DNA from 2 places in the Intrasporangium sp. DVR genome. Region 1 is predicted to be linked to the other one. Evidence: predicted binding sites of a transcription regulator. Region 1 holds the regulator's gene; the other holds the start of a gene.
What was found. Region 1 encodes HspR, which represses chaperone genes until heat shock. Its sites were predicted from a motif close to AAGTTGAGTCNNNNNGACTCAACTT; they were not measured.
Positions count from the first base shown of each region.

Region 1 (3,373 bases):
GCGACGCCGGCACCCGGCCCCAGGGCTCGACGCCACGGCCCACCTACTACGAGGGTGGTCCGGGCGCGTCGGCCGAGCCCGGCGGGGAGGACGAGTACGACCACGCCCCCGACGCGAAGGACGCCGCGCCGGCCGACGGCTCGAAGGACCAGTCCGAGGGCGACGCCCTCGCCGAAGAGGAGACCATGGCGGCCACGCTGCTGGCGGACCTGCAGCGGCTGCAGGCCGAGTACGTCAACTACAAGAAGCGCGTCGACCGGGATCGCGAGCTGATCCGGACGACCGCAGTGGGTGGCGTCGTCGAGTCCCTCCTGCCCGTGCTCGACGACATCCACTCGGCCCGGGAGGCGGGAGCCCTCGAGGGGGGTCCCTTCGCCACGATCGCCGAGAAGCTCGAGTCGATCCTCGGCCGGTTCGGCGTCGAGCGGGTGGGGGCGTCCGGGGAGGAGTTCGACCCCACCGTGCACGAGGCACTGATGCACGTCGAGGCCGAGCTGCCCGAGGGCTCGACAGGCACCACCGTGGTCCAGGTCATCCAGCCGGGCTACCGGATCGGCGACCGGCTCGTCCGCGCCGCCCGCGTGTCGGTGGCCGACCCGTCCTGAGCGGGCGACCGTGACCCGTAACGTGACCGCCGGGGTGACCGGCATGATGAGAGAGACGGAGGTGCGCCATGGCTAGCCAGGACTGGTTCGAGAAGGACTTCTACGCGATCCTCGGCGTGCCCCACGATGCGGACGCGGCGACGATCAAGAAGACCTACCGCAAGCTCGCTCGCGACCTGCACCCCGACCACAACGTCGGTGACACGAAGGCCGAGGAGCGGTTCAAGGAGATCGGCGAGGCCTACGCCGTCCTGTCCGACCCGGAGCAGCGCCGCGAGTACGACGCGATCCGCGCCATGTCGCACGGCGGCGCCCGGTTCGCCCCCGGTGGCCCGGGCGGCGGGTTCGAGGACATCTTCGCCAACTTCGGCGCCGGCGGTGGCGCCGGCGGACCACGAGTGCACTTCGGCACGAGTGGGGGCCAGCCGAACCTCGAGGACCTCCTCGGCCAGATGTTCGGCGGTGGCGGTGCCGCCGGCTTCCCGGGTGGGTCCGCCTACCCCGGTGGCTTCGGCGCCACCCCCGGGCCCCGGGGCGGGGCCGACGTCTCGGCGTCGACCCGGATCGGGTTCCGCGAGGCGGTCGAGGGCTCGACCGTCACCCTGACCTCGCCGGAGCTGGGCCGCATCACGGCCCGGATCCCGGCAGGCGTCAAGGACGGGCAGAAGATCAAGCTGCGCGGCAAGGGACGGCAGGGTGACCCGGGTGCGCCGGCCGGCGACCTCATCCTCACCGTGTCCGTCGACAAGCACCCGGTCTTCGGCCGCGAGGGCGACAACCTCACGGTCGACCTGCCGGTCACGTTCGCGGAGGCGGCACTCGGTGCGACGGTGGCCGTGCCCACCCTCGACGGTGGCTCGGTCAAGGTGAGGATCCCGGCCGGGACACCGAGCGGCCGGGTGCTGCGGCTCAAGGGCCGCGGGGTCAAGCGCGGCGACAAGGCCGGCGACCTCCTCGCCAAGGTCCAGGTCGTCGTTCCTCAGCGGCTGACCGACGAGGCGCGCGAGGCGATCGAGAAGATGGCGGCCGCCGAGGACGGGCACGACCCGAGGGCCGACCTCTTCCAGCGGGCCCGGCTCTGAGGGGTGGTGACGATGCAACGGATGAACCGCACCCCCATGGGGCACGACGACGACACGCCGGTGTTCGTCATCTCCGTCGCTGCCGAGCTCGCCGGGATGCACGCCCAGACCCTGCGGCAGTACGACCGGCTCGGGCTCGTCTCGCCGTCCCGGACCCAGGGCGGCGGCCGGCGCTACAGCGGCCGCGACGTGTCCCTGCTCCGCGAGATCCAGCGGCTCTCCCAGGAGGGTGTGTCGCTCGCCGGCATCCAACGGATCCTCGACCTCGAGAACCAGGTGACGGCGCTCCAGTCGCGCATCGAGGAGCTCGACGCGGAGCTCGCCGCGACCCAGGCGGCCCTCGCCGGTGCTCGCCCGGGCGAGCGGGTCTTCGCGGCCGGCCCACGCGGCGACGTCGTCGCCGTGCGCCCCGGCCAGCGCCCGAAGCGGACCTTCGCGTCCCAGGCTCTCGTCGTCTGGCGGCCCGGTCGCTGACCCGGAGTCGATCCGCGGCCTGGCTCAGCCGAGGCGGTGGCTCAGGGCGGCGCCGGAATGCGTGCCGGCCAGCCGCTTCATCCCCTGCGCCGGGCGGATCGGGACCGGCCACTTCGGTGGGGTCCGGTCGCCCTCCCGGACCCCCCGCACGCGGCGTCGCACGAGCGGCACGACCTCGCGCCGGACGAAGGCAACCTCGTCGGCCACCGCCTGTGGCCAGGGCCGCCGCTCCGCTTCGCCCAACGCCTTGATGCGCAGCGTGTGAGCCCAGCCCAACGCCTCGAGCACGGCCGCGGCCATCCGCTTGTGGCCCGGACGAGACATGTGGATCCGGTCGGGCGCCCACAGCCTCGGGTCCTCGTACTCCCGCATCCGCGCATGGTCCACGAGGACCGCGCCGTGCGCCTCGGCGAGGCTTCGCACGGTGTCGTTGAAGACCCACAACCGCCGGCGGAGCGGCTCCAGCACAGCCGTCGTGCGTGGGTCGAAGATGGTGAAGACGACGACGACCGGAACCTCGCCGCAGAGGCGTGCGAGGACCTGCGCGTAACGCCCCATGAGCGCATCCATGTCCGCCCGCAGGGAGAGGATGTCGTTCCCACCGGCGTGGAAGGACAGATGGGTCGGTCGCAGGGCCAGGGCGGGCTCGAGCTGCTCGGTCACCACCTCGTCGAGCAGCTTGCTGCGGATGGCGACGTTGGCGTACTCCCATCGTGGATCCGCACGACCGAGCTGGCGCGCCAGGCGGTCCCCCCAGCCGCGGAACCCGTTGGGATAGAGGACATGGGGGTCGCCCACCCCCTCCGAGAACGAGTCCCCGACGACGACGAAACGGCCTGCCTGCACCGGGCCACTCTGCCCCGGGTCGGCGCCCTGCGACGCTCGACGCGGAAGACGTCCCCGGATGTTCGCCTCGTCGTCGCCGGGCCGTTGCCGAGGGGCGCTGCTCGGGCGCGACCGGGATCGCTACGGTGCCAGCGTGGTCCGGTTCGTGGCTCTCGGCGACTCCCTGACCGAGGGGGTCGGCGACCCGCACCCGCTGTCCCCCAACGGTCTTCGCGGCTGGGCCGACCGCTTCGCCAAGCACCTCTCGACGCTCGATCCGACGACGGAGTACGCCAACCTGGCGCTCCGCTCGAAACGCGCCCACGAGGTCCTCACCGAGCAGGTCGGCGCGGCGCTCGCCCTCCAGCCGGACCTCGTGAGCCTCTG
Region 1 covers NZ_BAABZW010000005.1:140,277-143,649, reverse strand. The annotation lists gene ABWV20_RS05255 (nucleotide exchange factor GrpE) at 1-605, shown strand, start outside; gene ABWV20_RS05250 (DnaJ C-terminal domain-containing protein) at 674-1,687, shown strand; gene ABWV20_RS05245 (heat shock protein transcriptional repressor HspR) at 1,700-2,161, shown strand; gene ABWV20_RS05240 (SGNH/GDSL hydrolase family protein) at 2,186-3,007, opposite strand; gene ABWV20_RS05235 (SGNH/GDSL hydrolase family protein) at 3,141-3,373, shown strand, end outside.

Region 2 (3,373 bases), 130 kb from region 1:
TGAGGCTCCTCGCGGACGAGTCGGTGTGCGCGCAGGAGTACGACGGGATGTTCGGTCGGACCACCATCGACGCCACCGTCGCGAACTTCTACGGGTTCGACCTCATCGTCCACCGCTGGGACCTCGCTCGGGCGGCCGGCCGCGACGAGAGGTTCAGCGACGCGGAGCTGGAGGCCATCGAGGCGGCGCTGCCGGCCTTCGGCGAACACCTCTACGACGACGGGGTCTGCAAACCGGCGCTCCCGGTGGCCGCCGACGCCGACCGGCAGGCCTCGGTCCTTGCGCGTCTGGGCCGCGCTCACCGCCGCTGACCTCCCTGCTCGCACATACTGGGTTGATGGACGGACTCACCACAGAGCAGATCCTCGATGCCGGGCTCGATGACTGGCGCAAGCTGGCCCAGGCCCTCCACGCGCGCTACCTCACCGGGGACTTCGCCGCGGGGGTGCGCTTCGTCACCGCCGTCGGCGACGCCGCGGAGGCGATGAACCACCACCCCGACGTGACCCTCACCTATCCGCACGTCGACCTGAAGCTCATGAGCCACGACGCCGGCGCCCTCACCCAGCGGGATCTCGACCTCGCCCATCGGATCAGCGAGATCGCGCGGGAGCAGGGGGTGGAGGCCGCGCCGCACGCCGTGGCCGAGATCGAGCTCGCCCTCGACACGGCGGACGTCGCTGCGGTCGGCCCGTTCTGGGCGGCCTTGCTGACCGGGAGCGCCGAGGCGTTGCACGGCTCCGACGTCGTCGACCCGAAGGGCCGGGTGCCGCTGCTGTGGTTCCAGGACACGGACGCCCACCGGACACCACGTCAGAGGTTCCACCTCGACGTCTGGGTGCCGCACGACATCGCCGAGGAGCGGATAGCGGCCGCTGTGGCGGCCGGGGGGCAGGTCGTGGACAACGACAACGCTCCGTCCTTCGTCGTCCTCGCCGATCCGGACGGCAACCGTGCCTGCGTCTGCACCTGCCTCGACCGCTGACCGCGGCACCTCAGGCCCTGCCGGGCACCGCGATCCGGCTGCAGACGTGAGCGCTTCGCCCAACTCGAGTGGCCCCGCTCTCCACAGGCCCCGCGACCACGTCCACTCGAGTGGCCCCGCTCTCCACAGGCCCGGCGACCACGTCCACTCGAGTGGCCCCGCTCTCCACAGGCCCCGCGACCACGTCCACTCGAGTGGCCCGCTCATCCCCAGCCCTTCGCCGGGCGGCAGGGTGAGCCTGAACGGGCGTGCGGCCCGCGAAGGACCTGACGATCCGCAACCGCTACGTCGGCGTCTCGGTCGTCCCCGCGCGGGTGCCGGTCCCACCCCCAGGACGCAGCTCCGGTGTGGACTCCCGCTTCTTGGGTGAGGGACGGCTCGGCAACGGCAGGACGATGAGCCCGGCGCCGGCCAGCTGCAGGAGGTGGGCCCACCAGCCCTGTCCCCACCACACGGCTGAGAGCACGAGGAGCACCAAGCCGAGCGCGGCGAAGAGACGGTAGCGGCGGCTGTGCAGCGCCTCACGGAACGTGGCTGAACGCAGCACGGGCCCTCCTGGCTCGAGGTGAAGGGGCTCATCGTAGCTGCCGGGCGCGGGGAGGGCCCGGCCTCGGCATGAGGTCGGGCCCTCGCCTTCTCGGCGGTCAGGTCAGCATCGTGATCAGCTCGCCTGGCTCTCGATCGCTGCCTTCTTGTCGTCGGTGTGCGAGACGGAGATCTTGCGCGGCTTGGCCTCCTCGGCGACGGGGATCGTCAGCGTGAGGACGCCGTTGCGGTAGTCCGCCTGGATGTCGTCGAGCGCCAGCCCGCGGCCCAGCGACAGCTGCCGGGCGAACGTGCCGGTCGGCCGCTCGTGGGACAGCCAGCGGACGTCGTCGAGGTTCTCCCTCATCCGCTCGGCGCGCACCGTGAGCGTGCGGTCCTCGACGTCGATGTCGATCGAGCCCGGGTCGACGCCCGGGAGGTCGATCTGTGCGATGAAGGTCTCACCGCGGCGGTAGAGGTCCATCGGCATGGGGCCCGGCGTCGCCGTGCGGAACCCCTCGCCGAAGAGTCGGTCCATCTCCCGGAACGGGTCGAAGGTCCTGGTCATGTGAGTGTCACTCCTCTGAACTCGAACTGCTGCTCGGCAGCGAGCCGGGCAGACGCACCTTTCTTGAGTGGTAACGACTCAACTTTGCACCGAATTCCCGCTCGCCGTCAAGCCCCCAACGAGGGCAGGACGTTCGCCTCTTCTCGCGGCTTCGGGAGCGCCCGATGGTGGACACACGGTGGCCTCCAGAGGACGCAGCCCCCTGCTGGCCAGTCATGCCCGAGGCACAAGGGGGAACGACGATGGCATCGTGGCGTCTGACCACTCGGAGGCGCTCCGAGGACTTCCAGTCCTGGGCCGGTCGTGGCCCCGTGTGGGACCTGGACGGGGTCGGCCTCCGCGCCCCCGTCTTCTATCACCGCGCCGACCTCTTCGAGACCATCCATCTCGCATCCTTGGACGCGGTGCAGGACGTTCTCCCATCGGACGACCTGTATCCCGTTCGATGGTTCGACGGCCGCGCACTCGTCCTGCTCGCGGCCTACCGCTATCAGCACGTCTCCGCCGAGGACGCCCGCGGTGCTCGGCAGCTTCTCACTCCCTACGGGGAGATCAGCGTGGCCGTGGTCGTGACCCGTGGGAAGCCCCGGCGCCGGGGACTCGGTCTGGTCCAAGCCATGATCAGTGGCGGCGGTGGCTTCATCCTCGACCTGCCGGTCACGACCAAGCAGGCCTGTGACGGGGGACGGACCGGCTACGGCCTTCCCAAGTTCGTGGCCGACATGGACTTCACTGAAGAACCCGGGCGTCGGAAGGTCGTCCTGAGCGAGGGTGAGACGCACATCCTCACCCTCGAGGTCCGGACCGGGGGTCCCGTCCTGGCAGACCATGCGCCCGTCACGGCGTACTCGGTGCAGCGGGGCCGGCTGATCGAGACCGTCGTCCCGGTGTCGGGACACCGGCAGTCCAGAAGGGGAGCGGGCTCCGGGCATCTCCTCCTCGGACGGCACCCGGTTGCGGACCGGCTCCGCACCCTCGAGGTCGTCGCGGAGCCGTTGGCCGTGACGAGCTACCTCGACGCCAGCTTCATCCTCCCCGTGGGCACACCGGTGGGGCCGGCGCGGGACTACGTCGGCCATCTCGGCCGGGACCGTGGACGCGGACGTTTCACCCTGTCATATCCCGGGACGGGCCCGATCGACCTCTACCGCATGCCTGGTCGGGTCGACCAGGTCCCAGCCACCGTGGGTGTTCAGCAGGGGCAGAGGGCGCACGCCTGAGCTGGAGGACGGAACGGCGGTCGACGTCCGGCCGTCAGCTGAACTGACGGGGCAGCTCGGGCGTCACCTCGTCGA
Region 2 covers NZ_BAABZW010000005.1:267,658-271,030, reverse strand. The annotation lists gene ABWV20_RS05840 (TIGR03086 family metal-binding protein) at 1-311, shown strand, start outside; gene ABWV20_RS05835 (4a-hydroxytetrahydrobiopterin dehydratase) at 338-985, shown strand; gene ABWV20_RS05830 (hypothetical protein) at 1,269-1,532, opposite strand; gene ABWV20_RS05825 (Hsp20/alpha crystallin family protein) at 1,647-2,078, opposite strand; gene ABWV20_RS05820 (acetoacetate decarboxylase family protein) at 2,321-3,298, shown strand; gene ABWV20_RS05815 (PH domain-containing protein) at 3,333-3,373, opposite strand, start outside.
Region 2: ABWV20_RS05825 (Hsp20/alpha crystallin family protein) is a predicted target of HspR. The motif match lies at 2,139-2,163, and genes of this name have one in related genera.